Regions from separate parts of the Nesterenkonia xinjiangensis genome, predicted to be linked through region 1. Evidence: riboswitches for the same ligand, from Rfam matches in the RefSeq annotation. Region 1 holds a riboswitch; each other region holds the start of a gene.

What was found. A riboswitch is a leader RNA that binds a small molecule or an ion and turns the genes downstream of it on or off. The one in region 1 is predicted to bind S-adenosylmethionine.
Region 2: linked by a shared signal. The riboswitch ahead of HNR09_RS11595 (nitrite/sulfite reductase) and the one ahead of HNR09_RS09205 (flavin reductase family protein) in region 1 are both predicted to bind S-adenosylmethionine.
Region 3: linked by a shared signal. The riboswitch ahead of HNR09_RS11355 (O-acetylhomoserine aminocarboxypropyltransferase/cysteine synthase family protein) and the one ahead of HNR09_RS09205 (flavin reductase family protein) in region 1 are both predicted to bind S-adenosylmethionine.
Region 4: linked by a shared signal. The riboswitch ahead of HNR09_RS10700 (methylenetetrahydrofolate reductase) and the one ahead of HNR09_RS09205 (flavin reductase family protein) in region 1 are both predicted to bind S-adenosylmethionine.

What each region holds. Positions count from the first base shown of each region.
Region 1 is NZ_JACCFY010000001.1:2,016,595-2,022,195, forward strand. It holds gene HNR09_RS09190 (ABC transporter permease) at 1-724, opposite strand, end outside; gene HNR09_RS09195 (aliphatic sulfonate ABC transporter substrate-binding protein) at 724-1,815, opposite strand; gene HNR09_RS09200 (ABC transporter ATP-binding protein) at 1,962-2,834, opposite strand; SAM riboswitch class I at 2,845-2,964, opposite strand; gene HNR09_RS09205 (flavin reductase family protein) at 3,076-3,681, opposite strand; SAM riboswitch class I at 3,692-3,808, opposite strand; SAM riboswitch class I at 4,010-4,124, shown strand; gene HNR09_RS09210 (methionine ABC transporter ATP-binding protein) at 4,132-5,076, shown strand; gene HNR09_RS09215 (methionine ABC transporter permease) at 5,076-5,601, shown strand, end outside.
Region 2 is NZ_JACCFY010000001.1:2,567,126-2,572,726, forward strand. It holds gene HNR09_RS11580 (ABC transporter permease) at 1-534, shown strand, start outside; gene HNR09_RS11585 (ABC transporter permease) at 531-1,193, shown strand; gene HNR09_RS11590 (ABC transporter substrate-binding protein) at 1,261-2,175, shown strand; SAM riboswitch class I at 2,394-2,480, shown strand; gene HNR09_RS11595 (nitrite/sulfite reductase) at 2,484-4,205, shown strand; gene HNR09_RS11600 (phosphoadenylyl-sulfate reductase) at 4,202-4,936, shown strand; gene cysD (sulfate adenylyltransferase subunit CysD) at 4,938-5,601, shown strand, end outside.
Region 3 is NZ_JACCFY010000001.1:2,512,724-2,518,324, forward strand. It holds gene HNR09_RS11345 (acetyl-CoA C-acetyltransferase) at 31-1,212, shown strand; gene HNR09_RS11350 (right-handed parallel beta-helix repeat-containing protein) at 1,383-3,794, shown strand; SAM riboswitch class IV at 3,898-4,014, shown strand; gene HNR09_RS11355 (O-acetylhomoserine aminocarboxypropyltransferase/cysteine synthase family protein) at 4,154-5,542, shown strand.
Region 4 is NZ_JACCFY010000001.1:2,354,483-2,360,083, forward strand. It holds gene metE (5-methyltetrahydropteroyltriglutamate--homocysteine S-methyltransferase) at 1-1,775, opposite strand, end outside; gene HNR09_RS10700 (methylenetetrahydrofolate reductase) at 1,961-2,965, opposite strand; SAM riboswitch class IV at 3,027-3,166, opposite strand; gene HNR09_RS10705 (thermonuclease family protein) at 3,386-4,027, shown strand; gene HNR09_RS10710 (LytR C-terminal domain-containing protein) at 4,063-4,593, shown strand; gene HNR09_RS10715 (hypothetical protein) at 4,700-5,068, opposite strand; gene HNR09_RS10720 (Rv1352/Rv1906c domain-containing protein) at 5,275-5,601, opposite strand, start outside.

The DNA of each region.
Region 1 (5,601 bases):
AGGCCTGCGCCAGCGCGAGGCGGAGCCCGGAGAACACGCTGGGCACCACCGCAGGCAGCTGGACGGTGACTAGCAGCCGCAGCCCGTGGTAGCCGAACGCGCGGCCGGCTTCCACCAGGTGCGGGTCCACATGGCGCAGCGCGGAATGCACGGCGGTGAAGACCGGGAAGAAGGCGCCGATCGCGATCAGCGTGACCTTCGAGTCCTCGTAGATGCCCATCCACAGGATCAGCAGCGGCACCCACGCCAGCGAGGGCACGGCGCGGAACGCCCCGATGGTGGGGTGCAGCAGGGTGTCGGCGACCTTGGAGAGCCCCAGCACCGAGCCGAGCGCCAGGCCCAGGCCGGCGCCGATGCCGAAGCCGATCAGCACACGCTGCACGGAGATCGCGATGTGCTGGTAGAGCTCGCCGCGCTCGAAGAGCTCCGCCCCGGCGCTGAGCACCGTCTGCGGGGCCGGCAGCTGCACGGCGGAGAACACCCCGGCCGCGGCGACGCCGTACCAGAGACCCAGCAGAGCGATCGGCACCAGCGCGCCCAGCAGGAACCGGCCGCCCGGGATCCGGCGCACGCGAGCCGGGACCCCGGCACGGGGGCTCACCGGGCCGGTGACCGGACGGGGCGCCGAGGAGCCGCGCTCACCGACGACCTGGGCCGGCGCCTCCTCCTGGAAACGGCCCGCCTCGGTCCGAGTCCGGGCATCATCGGGCAGGGTCTGGCTCATCACTCATCATCCTCGATGATGGTCGCCTCGCCTTCGGCGCCCTCTGCCTCGGTGGCGTCACGATTCTCTGCGAACTCCGGGTGGAACAGGGTCTCCAGCGCCTCGTCGATGCTCTCCTGGGTGGAGACGTCCCCGGTGTCCAGGAAGATGGGGCCGACCTCTTCCAGCACGTCGTGCTGGGCCTGGCCGGGGACGGGGTCGACGTCGAAGCTGGAGCGCTCCTGGATGACCGTCTCGGCCACCTCCTGATCGATGTTGCCGTACTCGGCGAGGATCTCCGCGGTCTCCTCGGGGTTCTCCAGCGCCCACTGCCGAGCCTGCTCGTAGACATCCACGACGGTCTGGGCGACCTCAGGGTGATCCTCGATGAAGGGCTCGGTGGCGTTGATGACGCTGTAGGTGTTGAAGTCCACGTTCCGGTAGAAGAGCTCCTCGCCGTCGGCCTCTGCGCCGGCCATGATCGGGTCCAGACCGGCCCAGGCGTCGACGTCCCCGTTGCCCAGGGCGGACCGTCCGTCGGCGTGCTGGAGGTTCTGGACGTCGACGTCGCTGATCTCCAGGCCGGCCTCCTTCAGGGACTGGACGAGGAAGAAGTAGGGGTCGGTGCCCAGCGTCGCGGCCACGGAGGCGCCGTCCAGATCCTCGACCGAGGAGATCCCGGAGTCCGGCGAGGTGACCAGCGCGGCCCACTCGGGCTGGTTCTCGACGAGGATCGTGTGGATCTCGGTGCCGTTGGCCCGGGCCAGCAGCGCCGCAGAGCCGGCGGTGGATCCGATGTCGATGGCCTGGGCGCGCAGCTTCTCGTTGGCGTCGTTGGAGCCGTGGGACTGGATCCACTCGACCTCGGTGCCGGCATCGGCCAGCTCTTCCTCGAGCCAGCCGTGCTCCATCATCACCAGGCTGAGCGGGTTGTAGGTGGCGAAGTCGATGCTGAGGGTCGCCAGTTCGCCGTCAGCGGCGTCGCCGGAGCCCTCGCCCTCCACGCAGCCGGCCGCCATCAGGGTGACGGCGAGGCCGGCGACCGCAGCGCGGGAGGTGCGGCCGATGGTGGCGCGGGCAGGGCTGGGGGAGGTGCTGGTCAGACTGGGCATGTGATGAAGCGGCCTTTCGTGCGGTGTCGGGTGCCGCTCCGTCCGCATCCCGGCTGGCAGACCCGGCAGGGTCCACCCGGCTGGGGCCGGACTGGTGCGGCCGAGCGTGGGTCATCTCCGGAGGCTCCCGGAGCTCGGGGCAGAGGTCAGTGGGCGTGGGCGTCGACGCCGAGGCCGGTGAGCAGCTCGCCGCGCAGGGCGGCCAGCTCGGCGGAGGCGCGATCTCGCGGGCGGCTGCCCGGAACGGTGAGCAGCCGCGAGACGGTGGCCCCCTCGCGGGCGGCGTCGGAGGGGTCCGGGCCCAGCAGCAGGATGCGGTCGGCGAGCTGCAGAGCCTCGTCGACGTCGTGGGTCACCAGCAGCACCGTGGTGCCGGTCTGGGCGTGGACGTCGAGCAGCAGGTCCTGCATCTTCAGGCGCGTCAGCGCGTCCAGGGCGCCGAAGGGCTCGTCCAGCAGCAGCACTCCGGGGCGGCGGGCCAGCGCCCGGGCCAACGAGGCGCGCTGGGCCATCCCTCCGGAGATCTCCCGGGGGCGCAGCTGGGCACGGTCGGCCAGGCCGACGAGCTCGAGCAGCTCGTCCACCCGGGCCCGGCCCTCCGCCTTGGACACCGTGCGGGGCAGACCCAGTGAGACGTTGCGATGCACCGAGCGCCACGGCAGCAGGCGCGGCTCCTGGAAGCCGACGGCGGTCCGCTCGTCATAGGTGTGCACCCCGGCGCCGTCGATGACGACCTCGCCGGAGAAGCCGGCGTCGAGACCGCCCACGGCGCGCAGCAGGGTGGACTTCCCGCAGCCGGAGGCGCCCAGGATGGCGACCACCTCACCGGGGGAGATGTGCAGGTCGACGTCGCGCAGCACGGTGCGGCCGTCGAAGCTGCGTCCCACTCCACGCAGCTGCACGTCCAGCGAGTGGGTGGGCGCGGCGGCGGGGCGGTCCAGCACGGCGGTGCCGCCGGAGTGTGCCGAGGTGTGCAGGTCAGACTCGCGTGCTGCGAGTGTGGGTGCAGAGGAACCCATAGGAATATCTCTCCCATCGATCCTGGCGGTAGCACCTTTTCTGATGCGCCGGGCACAAACGGCCGATCGGCACATCCGAAGGTTGCTGCGGCGTCGTCGAGCCAGATCTCTCAGCCGCTCGGGATGGTGGCAGTTTCAACCCTACGCACAACCGCGCCGCCTGGGCAACGGCGATGTCACAGTATGAGACATCACTGAGACGTCGCCGGAGGAGGGGAGCCGCAGAGGCGCGGCCCGCGGTTCAGGCGTCGGCGTCGAGCGGACCGAGGGCCTTGAACTCGCTCTGATGGAACACCAGTGCCTGCGACTGGTCCTCTACGGCGAGGTCCAGCAGCTCGAGCACGATGATGTCGTGATCACCCGCGCGGACCTGATCGTGGATGCGGGTGGTGAAGGTGACCGGGGCGCCGTCGAGGGTGACCGCACCGCCCTCGCCGGTGGTCACGCGGAGGCCGGCGAAGCGGTTCTCCCGGTCCTTGGAGGCGATCTTCCGACACAGGGCGGACTGCCCGTGGCCGACGAGGGAGATCCCCAGCTCGGCGCCGGCACCGGCCAGCTTCGGCCAGGTGGTCGAGCTGTGCTGCACCGCCACGGTCACCAGCGGCGGCTCCAAGGACACCCCGACGGTGAACGTGGAGGCGACGAGGCCCTCAGGGCGTCCGTCCACCTCGGCGGCCACCACGACCACCCCCTGGGGGAAATGGCCGAAGGCCTCACGAAGCTCCAGCGGATCGATGCCGACCAGGCTGGTGGGCACGCGGCGGGCTACGGCGTCGGCGGTGGTGTGGTGCACGGCGGCCTCCACGGGGATCGGGCGGCTCTCGTCGGTGGCCAGTGCTGTGCTCATGGCTGATCAACTCCCATCGGCCCTGGCGGTAGCACCTTTTCTGAGGCGTCCGCCGAGAGAGGCGGAGCACGTCCGAAGGTTGCTGCGGCGTCGTCGAGCCAGATCTCTCGGCCGCTCGGGATGGTTTCGTCGCTCCAGGGTACGCGCGCAGCGCAGCACGATCAAAGGGATGTTCGGGGAGTGACACATGGAGACATCAGGCCTGGTGACCGTGCTGTCGCCCATCCGGCGACCTCGCAGATGTCCGTACATTCTTACGCCTCGTGACATGAACTTATCGATGAGATTTGACGAGTGTTCATCGACAGCGCGTAGTCTGGTGCTCGCCACACCATCCAGAGCGACTGAGAGATCTGGCTCGACGACGTCGCAGCAACCTCCCGAGCAGCCACGCCATCACGGCGCGGACCGGGGAACGGTGCTAACGCCAGAGACGATGGAGAATGCCCGATGATCTCACTGCGCCATGTGTCCACGACCTTCCCCGCCGCACGGGGCAAGGACCCCATCCATGCCGTCGACGACGTCAGCCTGGAGATCCCCCGCGGAAGCATCCAGGGCATCATCGGATTCTCCGGGGCCGGCAAGTCCACCCTGCTGCGCAACATCAACCTGCTCGAGCGCCCCACCTCCGGGGAGGTGCGCGTGGGCGGCACGGAGCTCACCGGGCTCGGAGGCGAGGCGCTGCGCCGCGCTCGCCACCAGATCGGCATGATCTTCCAGGGCTTCAACCTCGTGAACAACCTGACCGTTGCGCAGAACGTGGAGCTCTCCCTGAAGTTCGCGGGGGAGAGGGACCGCAGGGTGCGTCGTGAGCGCGCCGCGGAGGCGCTGGAGATCGTCGACATCACCGAGAAGGCGAAGGTCTACCCCGCACAGCTCTCCGGCGGGCAGAAGCAGCGCGTGGCCATCGCCCGCGCGCTGGCCACCCGCCCGGAGGTGCTGCTCTGCGACGAGCCCACCTCGGCCCTGGACCCCTTCACCACGGCCACCGTGCTGCAGTACCTCGCCGATGTGAACCGCGAGCTGGGCATCACCGTGGTCATCGTGACCCATGAGATGGAGGTCATCAAGGCCCTGGCCGACCACGTCGCCGTCATGGAGTCCGGCCGAGTGGTCGAGCAGTTCCACGCCGCCGAGCTGCGGCGTGAGGGCTTCGCCCCGCGGACCTCCATCGGTCGCTACCTGGTCAGCGACGGCATCTCCGTGGACCGTCGGGGCGGCGGCGTGCGCGCCGGCTCCGAGCCGTCTGCCGCTGACCAGGGCGCTGACCCGGGCGCCGATCAAGGCGCCGACCAGGGACCTGGCGCTGATCCGCCGGCGTCCGGGCGGGAACCCAGGACCGCCTCCGGGCTGGTCGCCGCGACAGCCTCGTCCGAAGGGGGTCCCCGCTGATGGAACGCCTCATCGAGCTCCAGCCCGAGCTGGTCCAGGCCATGCTCGAGACCTTCGTCATGATCGGCGTGGCCATCCCGCTGGCGGTGCTCTTCGGCACCCCGCTGGGGATCTGGCTCTTTCTCCACGCCCCCGGCGGCATCGCCCCGACGCCGCGCACCCACGCAGTGGTCAGCGGAATCGTCAACATGGTCCGGTCCTTCCCGTTCCTGATCCTGCTGATCGCGATCATCCCCTTCACGCGGCTGATCGTGGGCACCACCGTGGGCACCGCGGCGGCGATCGTCCCGCTGACCATCAACGCCATCCCGTACTTCGCCCGGCTGGTGGAGCAGAACATCACTCAGCTCGGCTCCGGGGCCGTGGAGGCCTCCCGTGCCATGGGAGCCACGCGCGGCCAGATCATCCGCAACGTGCTGCTGGTCGACGCCAAGCCGGCGATCATCGGCTCGATCACCATCACCACCGTCAGCTTCATCTCCTACTCGGCCATGGTCGGGCTGGTCGGCGGCGGAGGCATCGGCG
Region 2 (5,601 bases), 550 kb from region 1:
GATCGGCTCGGGCGGCTCCGTGAGCCGCTTCTCGGCTCGGTGGGGCTGCTCTACGCGATCCCGTCCCTGCCACTGTTCATCGTCCTGCCGATCCTGATCGGTACCGGCGTCCGTGACAGCCTGAACGTCATCGTCGCCCTCACCCTCTTCGGCCTGGCCCTGATGGCCCGTTCCTCCGCGGACGCCTTCGCCGCCGTCTCCGAGGACGTCCGGCTGGCCGCCACGGCGGTGGGCCACTCCCGGTGGGGCGGGTTCCTCACCGTGGAGCTTCCGCTGGCCGGGCCGGCGCTGCTCGCCGGGCTCCGGGTGGTGTCGGTGAGCACCATCAGCATGGTCAGCGTGTCCGCGGTGCTGGGGGTGACCAGCCTCGGATCGTTGTTCACCGACGGGTTTCAGCGCGGCATCGTGCCCTCGATCGTGGCGGGCATCGTGATGACGGTGCTGCTCGCCGTCGTCGTGGACCTGCTGCTGGTGGCGCTGGGTCGGTGGATCATGCCCTGGCAGCGCCCCCGGATCCGGGCAGGTGCGGCATGAACCAGCTCGTCGAAGCGCTCCACTGGGTGCTCAGCGCCGAAGCCTGGACCGGTCCCGGCGGGCTCGGGGCGCGCACGGCCGAACACCTCTGGTACACCCTGATCGCGGTCGGACTCTCGGTGCTGGTGGCTCTGCCGGCGGGCCTGATCATCGGCCATACGGGCCGGGGGCGTGCCGTGGCGGTGCTCTCCACCGGAGCCGCACGCGCGCTGCCCACTCTGGGGCTGATCACGCTGGCCGCACTGGCGGTGGGCATCGGACTCACAGCCCCGATGATCGCCTTCGTGGTGCTCGCGGTGCCCTCGATCATCGCAGGGGCATACTCCGGCGTGGAAGCAGTGGATCGGCGGGTGGTCGACGCGGCCCGCGCACAGGGGCTGAGTCCCTGGCAGGTGCTGACCACGGTCGAGGTGCCGCTGGGGCTGAGGATGATCCTCGGCGGCATTCGCCTGGCGACGCTCCAGGTCATCGCCACAGCCACGCTGGCCGCCTACGTGGGTGCCGGGGGCTTGGGGCGGCCGCTGTTCCTGGGCCTGCGCAACCATGACTATGCCATGATGCTGGGAGCGTCGCTCATGGTCATCGCCGTGGCGGTCCTGGTCGACGCCATGTTCGTCATCGCCCAGCGGACGCTCAGGAGGATCCCCGGGATCGTCTGAGCCTCAGGAGAGGATGGTCCCCGTGCCCTGCCCCATCAGTGAATCTTCCGGCCCCCGGGCCGTTCGTATGCGTCTCGCCCTCTCCCTGGGCGGCGTGGCCGCTCTCGGTCTGACCGCCTGTGCAGCGGATGATCCGCTGGCGGAGGGCGGGGGTGGCGACGACGGCGGGGGAGAAGGGGGCCCGATCGTCGTCGGCTCCCAGCAGTACTACTCGAACACGATCATCGCGGAGCTGTACGCCCAGCGCCTGGAGGCGGCCGGCCACGAGGTGGACCGGCAGTTCGACATCGGCCAGCGGGAGGTCTACATGCCGGAGCTGGAGGCCGGGGACATCGACGTCTTCCCCGAGTACGCCGGGAACCTGCTGCAGTATGTGGATCCGGAGTCGGAGGCCGCGGACCTGGAGAGCATCCTGAGCGGTCTCGAGGAGGGCCTGCCGGAGGGGATCACCGCGCTGGCGCCTGCCGAGGCCACCGATCAGGACAGCTTCGTGGTCACCGAGGATTTCGCCCAGGAGAACGGGCTCAGCAGCGTGGGGGATCTGGCCGGGGTCGAGGAGGAGCTGCGGATCGCGGCGAACTCCGAGTTCGAGACCCGTCCCTACGGGCCGGACGGCCTCCAGGAGGTCTACGGGGTGGAGGTCACCCTGGTGCCGGTGGAGGACTCCGGCGGGCCGTTGACCGTGCAGGCGCTGCTGGACGGGGACGTGCAGGTGGCCGACATCTACAGCGCCGATCCCGCCATCGAGGCCAATGACCTGGTCATGCTGGAGGACCCGGAGGATCTGGTGCTTCCCCAGAACATCGTCCCCCTGGTCTCGGAGGCCGTGGATGAGGAGGCGGCGGCGCTGATCGAGGAGGTCAACGCGGAGCTGACCCAGGAGGAGCTCAACGGACTCAACGCCGTCAGCGTCGATGACCAGGCCGCGGCCGCGGACGTCGCCACCCAGTGGCTCGAGGAGCAGGGGCTCGACGACGCCTGAGCACCTCCGCCTCTCATCGAGTGGGGGATCCAGTGCCGCTATGGCGCCGATGTCGCCTGAAAGCGGTAGCGAATCCCCCACTCGACGGGATCGGCAGCGCGTCCGCGGCTCCGTCGCGACCACCGCGCAATCCTGAATGAACACATGAACATAGATGACGGCATATGACGTCTTATCTTCTCCTGTGCCCTGACGTGCAGTAGCGTGGTGCTCACCACCGACCATCCAGAGCGGCCGAGAGATCTGGCTCCACGACGCCGCAGCAACCCGGGAGAGCCGGGTGCTCACGCCAGAACCGATGGAGGAGCATGAGCACCGATGTGTCTGCCGTGTCCACTCGCCGGCCGCAGAAGCGCCCGAACGGACAGTGGAAGATCGATGGCACCGAGCCGCTGAACCACAACGAAGAGTTCAAACAGGCCGACAACGGATTGAACGTCCGCGAGCGCATCGAGACGATCTACTCGAAGCAGGGCTTCGACTCCATCGACCAGGACGACCTGCGCGGCCGCTTCCGCTGGTGGGGTCTCTACACCCAGCGTCGCCCGGGAGTGCCGGCAGGCGCGCACAACTCGCTGCCGCCCGAAGAAGTGGATGACAAGTACTTCATGCTCCGGGTGCGCATAGACGGCGGCGCGCTGAGCACCGAGCAGCTGCGAGTCATCGGGGAGATCTCCCGGGAGTTCGCCCGGGACACCGCCGACGTCACCGACCGGCAGAACATCCAGCTGCACTGGGTCGGGGTGGAGGACGTCCCGGAGATCTGGCGCCGTCTCGAATCCGTCGGCCTGGGCACCACCGAGGCCTGCGGGGACACCCCGCGGGTGATCCTCGGTTCCCCTGTGGCCGGCATCGCCGCCGACGAGATCATCGATCCCACCCCGGTCATCCAGGAGATCGCACAGCTCTACATCGGAGACCCGGAGCTGGCGAACCTGCCGCGCAAGTACAAGTCGGCCATCACCGGCCACCCCTCCCAGGACGTCGTCCATGAGATCAACGACTTCGCGCTGGTCGGCGTCGTGCACCCCGACCACGGCCCCGGCTACGACCTGTGGGTCGGGGGCGGACTCTCCACCAATGCCCGGCTGGCCGAGCGGCTGGGGGTCTTCGTCCGGCAGGAGGAGGCCGCCGAGGTCTGGCACGCCGTCACCCAGACCTTCCGCGACTACGGTTTCCGTCGGCTGCGGAACAAGGCCCGGCTGAAGTTCCTGCTGGCCGAATGGGGTCCTGAGAAGTTCCGTCGGATCATCGAGGACGAGTACCTCGGCCGGCGTCTCACCGACGGCCCGGCGCCCGCCGCCCCGGACACCCCGGGAGACCACGTGGGCGTCCACCGGCAGAAGGACGGGAAGTTCTACATCGGGATCACCCCCACGGTGGGTCGGGTCTCCGGCACGCTGCTGGTCCAGCTGGCCGATCTGCTCGAGAAGCACGGCTCCCACCGGCTGCGCACCACCCCCCATCAGAAGCTGGTGGTCCTCGACATCCCGGAGGAGGAGGTCGAGGCCGCCTCCGCCGCGCTGGCTGACCTGGGGCTGGACCCCCGGCCGAGCGTCTTCCGCCGCTCCACCATCGCCTGCACCGGCATCGAGTTCTGCAAGCTGGCCATCGTGGAGACCAAGACCACCGCGGCTCGGACCATCGACGCCCTGGAGGAGCGCCTGGCCGACGTCGCCGACCAGATGCCGGTGCGGCTGACCCTGCACATCAACGGCTGCCCCAACTCCTGCGCCCGCATCCAGACCGCAGACATCGGGCTCAAGGGCCAGCTGCTGCCCGACGGCGACGGCGGCACGAGCCCGGGGTTCCAGGTCCATCTCGGCGGAGGCCTCACCTTCGTGGACCGTGACGAGGCTGGCCTGGGGCGCACCGTGCGCGGACTGAAGGTCACCGCCGAGGAGCTTGTCGACTATGTGGAGCTGCTGGTGCGCCGCTATCTCGCAGGACGCCAGACGGGCGAGACCTTCGCCCGATGGAGCCACCGCGTGGACGAGTCCGAGCTGCAGAAGGAGGTCGAGCCGGTATGACGGCCACGACTGACCCCCAGACCGGCCAGCAGCTGCGGGCGCTGGCCGCCGCCGGCGCCGAGGAGCTCGGCTGGAACGCCCCTGCCGAGCAGATCATCGGCTGGGTGGCTCGGAACGTCGCGACCGCCGACGTCGCCGTCGCCTGCTCCATGGCCGACGCGGTGCTGCCGGCGCTGGTCGCCGAGCAGCTGCCCGGGGTGGATGTGCTGTTCCTCGAGACCGGCTACCACTTCAGTGAGACCATCGCCGCCCGTGACGAGGTCGCCCGCCGGCTGGACGTCAACGTCGTCGACGTGACTCCGCGGCTGACCGTGGCGGAGCAGGACGTCGAGCACGGCAAGGACCTGTTCAGCCGGGACCCCGCTGCCTGCTGCCGGATGCGGAAGATGGAGCCCCTCGGGGAGGCGCTGAGCGGGTACAGGCTCTGGTTCACCGGAGTGCGCCGTGACGAGGCGCCCACCCGCGTGGACACCCCGCTGATCACCTTCGACGAGCTGCACGGGCTGATCAAGGTCAATCCGGTCGCCGCCTGGACCTTCGACGACCTCGTCGACCACTCGAACCGTCACGACCTCCCGGTGAACCTGCTGCTGCAGAACGGCTACCCCTCCATCGGCTGCCGTCCCTGCACCCGCCCGGTCGCCGCGGGCGAGGACCCCCGAGCCGGCCGCTGGGCCGGCAGCGGGAAGGTCGAATGCGGCATCCACACCACCACCGCCACAGGAGCCTGAGATGAGCACCGCCACCGCCGCACCCGCCCAGCGGGCCGCCGACGTCGTCGACCTCACCGGCCAGTCCGCCCTGGCCCGGCTGGAGGCCGAGTCCATCCACATCATCCGCGAGGTCGTCGCCGAGTTCGACCGCCCCGCCATGCTCTTCTCCGGAGGCAAGGACTCGGTGGTGATGCTGCACCTGGCCGCCAAGGCCTTCTGGCCCGGGAAGATCCCGTTCCCCGTGGTGCACATCGACACGGGCCATAACTTCGAGGAGGTCCTGGACTTCCGGGACCGCACCGTGGAGCGGCTCGGCCTGAAGCTGGTGGTCGGCAGCGTCCAGGAGCTCATCGACTCCGGGGAGCTGGCAGAACGTGCTGACGGCACCCGCAACCCGCTGCAGACCGTGCCGCTGCTGCGCACCATCGCCCAGCACCGCTTCGACGCCGTCTTCGGCGGCGCCCGCCGGGACGAGGACCGCGCCCGGGCCAAGGAGCGCATCCTCTCGCTGCGTGACGAGTTCGGCCAGTGGGACCCGCGCAGCCAGCGCCCCGAGCTGTGGAACCTCTACAACGGACGCCACCGCCCGGGCCAGCACGTGCGGGCTTTCCCGATCAGCAACTGGACCGAGTTGGACGTGTGGCGCTATATCGCCGCCGAGGAGATCGAGCTGCCCCCGCTGT
Region 3 (5,601 bases), 500 kb from region 1:
ATCGTGAACATCGTGCTGCAGAGGAGAGTCATGTCTGGAACTGTCATCGTCGCTGGTGCCCGAACTCCCATGGGGCGGCTGCTGGGCGGACTGTCGTCCCTCTCGGCCGCGGAGCTGGGAGCCGTGGCCCTGAGGGGTGCGCTCGAGCGGGCCGGGGTCTCCGCCGACGCGGTCGATTATGTGGTGATGGGGCAGGTCATCCAGGCCGGCGCCGGGCAGAATCCGGCTCGCACCGCAGCGCTCGGGGCCGGCGTCCCGGCCTCGGTGCCGTCCATCACGATCAACAAGGTCTGTCTCTCCGGGCTCAACGCCGTGGCCTCCGCGGACCAGCTGATCCGCGCCGGCGAGTGTGAGATCGTCCTCGCCGGCGGCATGGAGTCGATGTCCAACGCCCCGCACCTGCTGCCCGATTCGCGGACCGGCACCAAGTATGGGGACACGGCCCTGGTGGACTCCATGGCCTATGACGCGCTCTATGACCAGGCGACCTCCCAGGCCATGGGGGCGCTCACGGAGTCCTGCAACACCGGCGAGTCTGAGGTCTCCCGGCAGGAGCAGGACCGGGTGGCCGCCGGCTCCCACCAGCGCGCCGCCGCCGCGCAGGAGAAGGGCCTCTTCGCCGAGGAGATCGTCCCGGTGGAGGTGCCGCAGCGCCGCGGCGAGCCGGTCGTCGTCGACGCGGACGAGGGGATTCGTCCAGAGACCACCGCCGAGTCTCTGGGACGGCTGCGCCCGGCCTTCGCGAAGCAGGGCAGCATCACCGCCGGCACAGCCTCACAGATCTCCGACGGCGCCGCCGCCCTGGTGGTCATGTCCAAGGAGAAGGCCCAGGAGCTCGGGCTGGACTGGATCGCCGAGATCGGCGCCCATGGCATGGTGGCCGGGCCGGACTCCTCGCTGCAGCTGCAGCCCGCCCACGCGATCGCGGCCGCCTGCGCCAAGGAGGGCATCGACCCCGCCTCGCTGGACCTGGTGGAGATCAACGAGGCCTTCGCCGCCGTCGGGGTGGCCTCGGCCCGGAAGCTCGGCCTGGAGGAGGATCGGCTCAACGTCAACGGCGGTGCGATCGCTCTGGGGCACCCGGTCGGCATGTCCGGTGCGCGACTGGCGCTTCATCTGGCACTGGAGCTCGGGCGCCGCGGCGGGGGAGTCGGGGCCGCAGGCCTCTGCGGTGGCGGCGGTCAGGGCGATGCCCTGATCCTGCGCGTCTGAGCGGGTCGGATTCCCCTGCGGGGGTGGGTGAGTGCTGGTCAGTCCGCTGCGGGCCGCATCACGTCATGCTGAGTGGGCAATGCGCCAGGTCTCGAATCCGCTTCACTGTGACCGACATCACGTCTAGGTTGGACGGGAAACCGCTGTCCAGCTCCTGAGGGGGAGACGAGATGCCACCGTCCACCACGTCCATCGACGATCCGCACCACCGCCGAACACTCACGACGCCCGCTGTCCGCGGGACCACCGTCGCGGGTGCCCTGGCCCTGGTGGTGACGCTGCTGGCGCCGTCGTCGGCCTGGGCCGACACTCCCGCAGACGACCCTGCCGAGTCAGGGGGACAGACCGCCGAGGAGCTCGAGTGGCAGGAGATCACCTTCGGGCAGTCCACCGACCTGGACTTCTCCTCCAACGTGATGCCGGAGAAGGTCGGGGTCAACCACGCCGACCCGGACGAGCCGGGCACCATCGACGGCGAAGTCTTCATGGAGAGCCGGGGCGGCAAGCTCGCCCCCGGCCATGACGGACTGACCTTTTACCACGTCACCCTCGACCCGAACGAGCACAACTTCGTGCTCGAGGCCGAGGTCACGGTCCATCAGCTCGGCCCCGAGACCGGCGCGAGCCCCAACGGGCAGGAGGGTGCAGGCCTGATGGTCCGCGACCTCAACGGCGGCCCTCGTCAGGACCCCATGCTGGAGGGTTTCGAAGAGGTTCCGGCCGCCTCGAACTACGCCTCCTCCACAGTGCTGCGCCAGGGACCGGTCGGCATGACCCGCACCGGGGTGACCGAGCCGTGGGGGACTGTCGGATCCGAACGTCGCGCCACGAACCTCGGCGGGCACGGCCTGACGATCGACGAGCCGGTGACCATGCGGCTGGAGCGCACCGACGACTCGTTCGTGATGTCCACGACCTCCACGCATCTGGACGAGCCGGAGACCCACACCCACGAGCTCGACGGGGCGGACTGGGTCCAGGACATCGAGCCCGACCTGATGACCGTGGGGTTCTTCGCCTCACGGAATGTGGCGGTGACCTTCTCCGGGGCCTCACTGACCCTCAGCGACGCCGACACCCAGCCCCGTCCGGAGCAGCCTGAGCCGGTCACCCCGGTCTCCTTCGACCTGCGTGCTCCTGAGCACTCCGGCTCCACCAGCTACCCCTTCGCCGCCTCGGCCGGCCATCCGGGCACCGTGGACGTCGCCGTCGACGGGGAGACGGTGATCTCCGGGGAACCCATCACCGCCGAGGATGAGCTCACCGCGCAGCTTGACCTCCCGGAGGGCACCAGCACGGTCAGCTCGACCTATCACCCTGCGGAGGGCCCCGACCTGACTCCGATCACCCGCAGCGTCGAGGTCACCGTCCGGGAGTTCCACGACGCCCCGCTGATGGTCTCGCCCGACGGCACGCCGGACGGGGAGGGGACGGAGCAGAGCCCTCTGGACGTGCACACGGCGGTCCAGCACGTGCTGCCCGGTCAGACGGTGGAGCTGCTGGAGGGCGAATACCAGCCCGAGAGCACCATCTCGCTCAGCCCGGCCTACTCCGGCACCGTGGAGGAGCCCAAGACCCTCACCGCCGCCGAGGGCGCACAGGTCATCGTGGACGGCCGGTCCGCGCTGCAGCAGATCATCCGGCTCGACGCCGACCACTGGGTCGTCTCCGACCTGGAGCTCACCCGCTCGGCCGGCAACGGGCTGCGCTCCTCGGGATCGCACAACGTCGTCGACTCGATGATCTTCAGCCACAACGGCAACTCCGGCTTCCAGCTCTCCGGCGGCGGAGCCCCGGAGGACTGGCCCGCCGAGAACCTCATCGTGGACTCCGAGGCCCATGACAACCGGGACCCGGCTGACATCAACGCGGACGGCTTCGCGGCCAAGCTCGGGGTCGGCCCGGGCAATGTGTTCCGCGGCAACGTGGCCCACCACAACATCGACGACGGCTGGGACCTCTACAACCGCACGAACGAGGGCCCCAACTTCCCCATCACGATGGAGGGCAACATCGCCCACCACAACGGGCAGCTCTCCGACGGGTACAACGCCGGCTCCGGCATCGGCACCGGATTCAAGGTGGGCGGAGAGGGGCTTCCCGTGGACCATGTGCTCACCGGAAACCTGGCGTACGCGAACAACCTCGACGGCTTCTCCGACAACTTCAACCCTGGCCGGCTGACGCTGACCAACAACACCGCGGTGGACAACGTGCGGTACAACTACATCTTCCGCACCAACCCGTACTTCGAGCCGGAGGACCAGGGGATCTTCCGCAGCAACCTCTCAGTGCACTCCGGGGGCGACGGCCGGGCGGATCAGATCGCCGGAGACGTCGATTCCAGCAACGTCCTCTTCGACGGAAGCCGTTCACAGGCCGAGGGCGGCAAACGGCTGGTCCTGCCGCGGGATCTGGTCTCCATCGTCCCGCCCGGGGAGTATGAGCGGGACGAGGACGGTTCGCTGATCTGGGGTGACTTCGCGAAGCCGACCTTCCGTTCCATCCTGGTCGACGGCGGCGACGACGGCGGCCCCATCGGCGCGGTGGAGCCCGCGCCGCATCCGGGAGGGCGGGGCTGACAGAGTGCTGGGGCGTGCCGGGGTGCGGGGTGATCCGCGCCGACGGTGACATGCGAGGACACAGACTTGCCGGATCGTGGGGATCAGGGCACACTATGGGGCAGGTCAAGAGTGCCAGCGTCAAACCCCGGTTTGCTGGCCGGCAACCCTCCAGTTCGCGGTGGGGTGCCCCGGGTGACGACCAGGCCCTGCCGCCCATGCGGTGGGGCAAGCGCGGGCCATCACACATCACAGTGCGGCCCACCACCATGTCCTTCGCGACAGGGCCGCCACGCGGTGCAGTCTCTCGGGTCTTCGTGCCCGGAGTCTCTCCGATGCCGGTCCTGGCCACGCGACCGCATTGAACGGAGACACGTCCCATGACGACCACAGAGACCCCCAAGGCCCCTCGATTCGAGACTCAGCAGATCCACGCCGGTGCATTCCCGGACCCGGTGACCGGCGCCCGGGCGCTGCCGATCCAGCAGACCACCTCCTTCGTCTTCCCGAGCACCGAGGCCGCGGCCAAGCGGTTCGGCCTCGAGGAGCTCGGGCCGATCTACTCGCGGCTGACCAACCCCACCCTCGAGGCGGTGGAGAACAAGATCGCCGCACTCGAGGGTGGTGTCGGTGCGCTGCTGGTCTCCTCCGGCCAGGCGGCCGCCACCCTGGCGCTGCTGAACATCGTCGAGACAGGCGGGCACATCGTCGCCTCGCCCTCCCTGTACGGCGGCACCCAGAACCTGTTCAAGCACACCCTGCCCAAGCTCGGGGTGGAGGTCACCTTCGTGGAGGACCCGGATGACACCGAGTCCTGGAGGGCCGCGATCCGGGAGAACACCGGGGCCTTCTTCGGTGAGGTCGTGGCGAACCCGCGCGGAGACGTCCTCGACCTCGAGGCCGTCGCGGCGGTGGCCCACGAGCATGGTGCCCCGCTGGTCGTGGACAACACGCTGACCAGCCCCTATCTCATCCGCCCGATCGAGCACGGAGCCGACGTCGTCATCCACTCGGCCACCAAGTTCCTCGGCGGGCACGGCACCGCGATCGCCGGGGTGATCGTCGACTCCGGCGGCTTCGACTACACCCGGTACCCGGACAGGTTCCCCGGCTTCAACACCCCGGACGAGAGCTACCACGGCCTCGTCTACGGCCGGGACCTCGGTGCCGACGGCGTCTTTGGGGTCAACCTGTCCTACATCCTCAAGGCACGGGTGCAGCTGCTCCGTGACCTCGGCCCCTCCCTCTCGCCGCACAACGCCTTCGAGATCAACCTGGGCCTGGAGACCCTGAGCCTGCGCGTGGAGCGTCACGTGCAGAACGCTCAGCGGGTGGCTGAGTACCTGGAGGCGCACCCGGCGGTCAAGCGGGTCAGCTACCCGGGCCTGGCCTCGAGCCCTTGGTTCGAACAGGCGCAGCGGTACCTGCCCAAGGGAGTGGGCTCCGTGCTGGCCTTCGAAGTCGACGGGGGCGCCCCGGCCGGCCAGGCCGTGGCCGACGCCCTGGAGCTGCATTCTCTGGTGGCCAACGTCGGGGATGTCCGTTCCCTGGTGATCCACCCTGCCTCGACGACCCACCGCCAGCTGACCGAGGACGAGCAGCGTGCGGCCGGCGTCGTGCCTGGTCTGGTGCGTCTCTCGGTGGGGCTGGAGCACATCGAGGACATCCTCGCCGACCTCGAGCAGGCCCTGGCCAAGGCCGTCCCGGCCGGTGCCGACGGTCCGCAGAGTGAGAAAACGCCGGCCTCCGAGCCTGCTCCGGTGGGCTGAGGCTAACCTGAGAGACCACTGCGTCTCATCCACACCCGCCTGACCGTCATCGCCCAGCC
Region 4 (5,601 bases), 340 kb from region 1:
GGGCCGGTGAGCATCCCCTTGACGGGCTTCTTCGTCAGCGAGGCCGCATACCGGATCCAGTCCACCGTGATCGGCGCCGGACGGTGCACGTCGCCGAAGAGGATCGGGGGACGCAGGCACCGGGAGCCATAGGACTGCACCCAGCCGTGGGCGGTGGTGATGAACCCCTCCAGGTTCTCCGCGAAGTACTGGACCATGTCGTTGCGCTCGGCCTCGCCGTGGACCAGCACGTCCAGCCCGAGGTCCTCCTGCCGGCGGACGCAGTCGGCGATCTGCTCGCGGATGGCCTCCTCGTAGCCCTGCTGGTCCAGCGAGCCGCGGCGGTGCGCGGCACGGATCCGCCGGATCTCGCCGGTCTGCGGAAAGGACCCGATGGTGGTGGTCGGCAGCGGCGGCAGGCCCAGTCCGGTCTCCTGGGCGGCCCGCCGATGCTCCGCCTCGGCGCGACGCCGGTCCTGAGGCTCCACAGCGGTCAGTCGGCTGCGGACGGACTCCACGTGCACCTGCGGGTGCTGCTCCCGCAGACGGCGCCGAGCGGCGTCGTCGGCGCGCAGGCCCTCCAACGCGTCGGCGCCTCCGGTGAGGTGACCTGCCAGGGCCAGCACCTCGCCGACCTTCTGGTCCGCGAAGGCCAGCCAGCCGGCTACCTGCGGGTCCAGCTGGGTCTCTCGGGCGGCGTCGTGGGGCACGTGCTGCAGGGACGTGGAGCTGCTGACCGTGAGCGGACCCTGGTGACGTTCCCCCAGGGTGTCCAGCAGCGCGGCGGCGCGGGAGACATCCGTGCGCCAGACGTTGAGGCCACCGACGACGCCGGCCGCGAGGGTCGTGCCGGCCAGCGGCCGCAGCGCCTCTGCGGAGGGGAGTGCGCCGCGCTCCAGATCGATGCCGACAGCCTCCACGGCAGTTCCGCCCAGGGCGGCCAGGGCGTCGTCGCCTGCGGTGCCGTAGCTGACGGGCACGAACAGCGCGGGCCGCTCGGTCAGCCTCCCCAGCTGCTCGTAGGCACTGCTGATCCCGGCGATGACCTGCTCCCGGGGGATGTCCCAGCCGTCGGAGGACAGCACCGGCTCCTCCAGCTGGATCCAGGCGGCTCCGGCCTCGTGCAGGGCGCCCAGCAGGGCCGCGTAGGCGCCGACCAGCTCCTCGAGCCGGTCGAAGCGAGCGGCCTGGGAGGTCTCAGCGGCGGCGCCGACGGACTTGGCCAGCACCAGGAAGCTGACCGGGCCGAGCAGGGTGGGGCGGGGCAGGGGTGCCGCGCCCACAGTGCGCTCCGACTGCTCGGCGAGCGCGCGGAACGCCCGGAACCGGTCGGCGAGGGCCGTGGCCTGCGGAGCGAAGGCGACGTCGGCCTCGATCTCCGGGACGTAGTAGTGGTAGTTGGTGTCGAACCACTTGGTCAGCTCCAGCGGCTCCACCTCGGAGGTCCCGCGGGCCAGCGCCGAGATCAGCGTCAGACCCTCCGGGGCGTCAGGGGCGACGGCGGCGAATCCGGCGTCGCGGAACCGGCGGGGGACCAGACCCAGCAGGACCGAGGCGTCGAGGACCTGATCGATGACGGCGCCGTCGGCGGGGACCGCGGAGTCCTCCTCCAGGCCCAGACCCACCAGATGGTCCAGGGTGCGGCGGCGGTGGGAGCTGATCGCCTCGATCAGTGCGGCGACGTCCCCGCCGCCCCAGTGGGCCTCCAAGGCCTTCTTGATCTCACGGTCGGGACCGATGCGCGGATAGCCGAGCACGGTGGGGGGCAGTGCGTGGGTGGGCGGTGCGGTGGTCATGGTGACTCCTTGTCGATGTGTCAGGGCAGGTCGTGCCTGGGCGGGATGTGAGGAGGGGATGTCAGGACGGACGCCCGACGGGGTGGCTGGGCAGCGCTGCGCGTACTGGGGAGAGCGTGGCCCCGGCGTCGCGGAGCCGGCGTGCGGCCGGGTCTTCTCCGGCCGGAGGTGCTGCGGGGCCTCGGTCAGCCGGCGTCGAAGATGTTGCGCTGTCGGCGGGCGGCGTCGCGGATCCTGAGATGGTCCAGGATCGCCAGCGCCGGGGGGTGCTGGTTGAAGGTGAACAGGTGCAGCCCGGGGCAGCCGAGCTCCAGCACCGTGTCGATCAGGTTCAGCGTGGCGGCGACCCCGCGACGGCGCCGTTCGGCCGCGTCGTCGACGTCCAGGTAGTCCACCAGGTGCCGGGGCACCGGGACCCCGGTGATCTCCTCCAGTCGGCGCAGACGCCTGGGGCTGGTCAGCGGGGCGATGCCGGCGACGATCGGCAGGTGGATGCCCTGGGATCGGGCTGAGTCCACCAGCTGCGCGTAGTCCTCCGGATCGTAGAAGACCTGGGTGACGGCGTAGTCTGCGCCGGCCTCCTGCTTCTCCCAGAGGGCGTGGAGGTCGGCGGCATGATCCCGATCCGTGCCGGAGGGCGGATACGCGGCCACTGAGACCGAGACCGGCCGAGCTCCGGGCCCCTCAGGCGGGGACAGCCGCTCCTGCTCGACCTCGCGGACCAGCTCGACGACCTCCGCGGCACGGTTCAGGCCTCCGGGCTGGTGGATCCACTCCTTGCCGCCGTCGGGCGGGTCGCCGCGCAGCGCGAGGATGTCCCGGACTCCCAGGTCCAGCAGCTCGGTGATGGAGCCGCGGAGCTGGGAGGAGGTGCTGCCTGCGCAGATCAGATGCGCCATCACCGGTGAGGGCGTGGTGCGCAGCAGGTGGCGGATGACCTCCACGTTCGCGCCCTCGGGCTGGTTGTGCCCGTGGGTGACGGAGAAGTAGTCCGGGGCGGCCTCGGCCATCAGCTCGATGCTGCGCCAGGGATCCCGACCCGCGGTGGCGGGGCGTGGCGGGAAGACCTCGAAGGAGATCAGCGACCTCCGCCGAGTGCGCTGGACCAGGACGGATGTGGTGTGGGACGGGTCCGACGTCGCAGGCGGCGTCAGACGGACGGCGCCCGGAGAGGGCGTCGAGACAGGCATGGAGAGTCCTCCGTGTTGGCGTTCATCATCGTTCATGAGGCGCCACAGGGAGGCTTCCCCTGCGCCGTGCTTGCCGCTGAAGATAAAGCCATCTCAGTGAAGATGGCCGGTGCGGCCGGATCGTCATCTGGGGCACCCCGTCACGCGGGAAAGGGTTGCCGACCGGCCAAGCCAGAGCTGTTGTGACCGGTTCTCGTGATCCATCTGTGCCTGTGACGTTAGCACGGGGGCGCCGGGTCGGAAACCTGCGACGGGAACAATGACGATATATGAACATATTGAGCACTCGCGGATGAGGTGGCGACGCGGCAACCCCCGCGCGCAGGTGGAGCAGGGGCGGCGAGGCTCTGCTCGCCGCTGCTCAGGGCGATCTGCGGCCAGCCCTCCGTCGCGTCAGCGGCGCCGGATAAGGTGGAGCGCATGCCCGATCGGTATCTGAAGAATGCGATGCGCCGCAACGCACGCAAGACCGTGCGCCGGTCGCTGCGCACCGCTCCCCGCGGCGGGCGTCGGGGCGGAGGGAGTCAGGGCCTCCTGTGGTGGCTGCTGGCCGTGCTCGGGGTCATCCTCATCGGCGCCGTGATCAGCTGGCTCCAGGGGCTCGGTGCGGAGGAGCCGCAGGAGCGCCCGGAGGGTGCCGAGGCCGGCACCCTGGTGCGCGTGATCGACGGCGACACCCTCATCGTGGAGCTCGACGGCCAGGACGAGCGGATCCGGCTCCTCAACATCGACACACCTGAGTCCGTCCACCCCACGGAGCCGGTCGAGTGCTTGGGACCGGAGTCCTCCGCCCACATGGAGACCCTGGTGTCGCCGGGGGACGAGGTCTTCCTGGAGTACGACCAGGAGCGCACCGATCGCTACGATCGGATGCTGGCCGGAGTGTGGGCGGATGAGGTGCTGCTCAACGTGCAGATGGCACGAGCCGGCTATGGCGCGCCGGTGCACTATCCGCCCAATGATCGGTTCCTCGCCGCGGTCGAGCAGGCCTGGGAGCAGGCGGAGGCGGACGGCGTTGGGCTCTTCGCCGCGGACCTGGACTGCGAACCGGCGCTGCCCTGACGCGGGCAGATGCCCTCCCGAAATAGGATGGACCCATGAGCAGCTCCCCGGCGCCGGCGACCCGGCGGCAGAAGATCGCCGTCGCGACAGGCACCATCGGAGTCCTGGGTGCGATCACCGCTGGCAGCTGGCTGATGATCGACGGCACCATCGACGTGGACCTCATCGGCGGCGGTTCGATCCCGGCCGGCGAGGACTGCCCCACCGGCACATTGTCCCCGGTGGTGCCCGAGCGGGTGCCGGTGATCGTGCTCAACTCCACCAATGAGCCCGGACTCGCCGGCGACGTGGCCGAGGAGCTTGCCGACCGCGAGTTCCGAGTGGCCTCCGTGGACAACGACTACTTCGCGGACACCGGTTTCCAAGCCATCATCCGCGCCGGGGAACGGGGTCTGCGGCAGGCCTACACGCTGCAGCAGCACCTTCCGGGAGCGCTGGTCGACCTCGATGATCGTGACGGCTACAGCGTCGACCTCGTGCTGGGCTCGGAGTTCGCCGGACTGACGGACTCCGAGGAGATCGAGATGGAGCCCGGGCGTCTCGACTGCTCCGGCAGTCCCGGCTGAGCCGCGACCTCGACGACGTCCGCCGAGACGCCAGCGGGCCGCCCCGAGGTTCTCGGAGCGGCCCGCTGCGGCGGCGCTGGACGAGTTCCGCGCCGCAGGATGAGGCTCAGGCTTCGGTGTTCTTCCATCGCCGGGCACGGATGAAGGAGCGCACTCCGACGACGATGTAGACGATCAGCAGCACGAAGGTGACGGTGCTGACGATGACCGCGGCAGGCCGCTCGGCGTCGCCGGCGAACAGCGCGCCCAGCTGCATCACGTTCATCGAGGTGCCGATGGCGCCCAGCAACGCCACCACCAGGGCGATGTGGATGCCGATCTTCGCGTTCTTGAAGCCGATCAGGCCGCTGACCAGCAGTACCAGGCCCAGGAAGGCCGGGATCAGAGCGGTCACACTGGCGAAGGACGTGGCGGCGTAGGCGATGATGCCGAGCAGGATGAGGATCCCGCCCAGCCCGACGGTGATGCGGGGCATGAGGCTCCTTGGTGTGAGGTCGGGAGGACGTGCTGTCCTCCATCGAGGGCCGGCCGGAGCGCCCGAAGGGTCCCTCCGGGCGGAGGCTCGGCCGAACGTTCTTCTACACAGTGTAGTAGGCCCACGCTCCAGGAGAAGTCCTGATCAGTCCGGAATCTCCGGGGTGAGCGGGAGCCAGCAGGCGGGGGAGGCGGGATGCGGAGAGCTCAGCCGACCTTGGTCCAGGTTCCGCAGGTCTCGGTGTTGAAGATCAGATGCTCGCGCGCGTCAAGGGTGATCTGCAGCGGCTCACCGAACTCCGGATCCTCCTGGGGTACGACGTCGGACTCCGTCGGTTCCACGCCGCTTCGGATGTCTCCGTAGATGTCCCACCAGCAGAACGACGTCTCCAGGTCCCAGGTCAGCTCGTAGTCGCCGGGCTCGATGTGCCCGCCGACCACGTACATGCCGGTGCCGAACTCGGTGGCCGCAGAATCTGGGTAGGTCTCCTCCAGCGGGAGCCAGTCGCCGCAGTCGACGGAGTCGAAGACGGT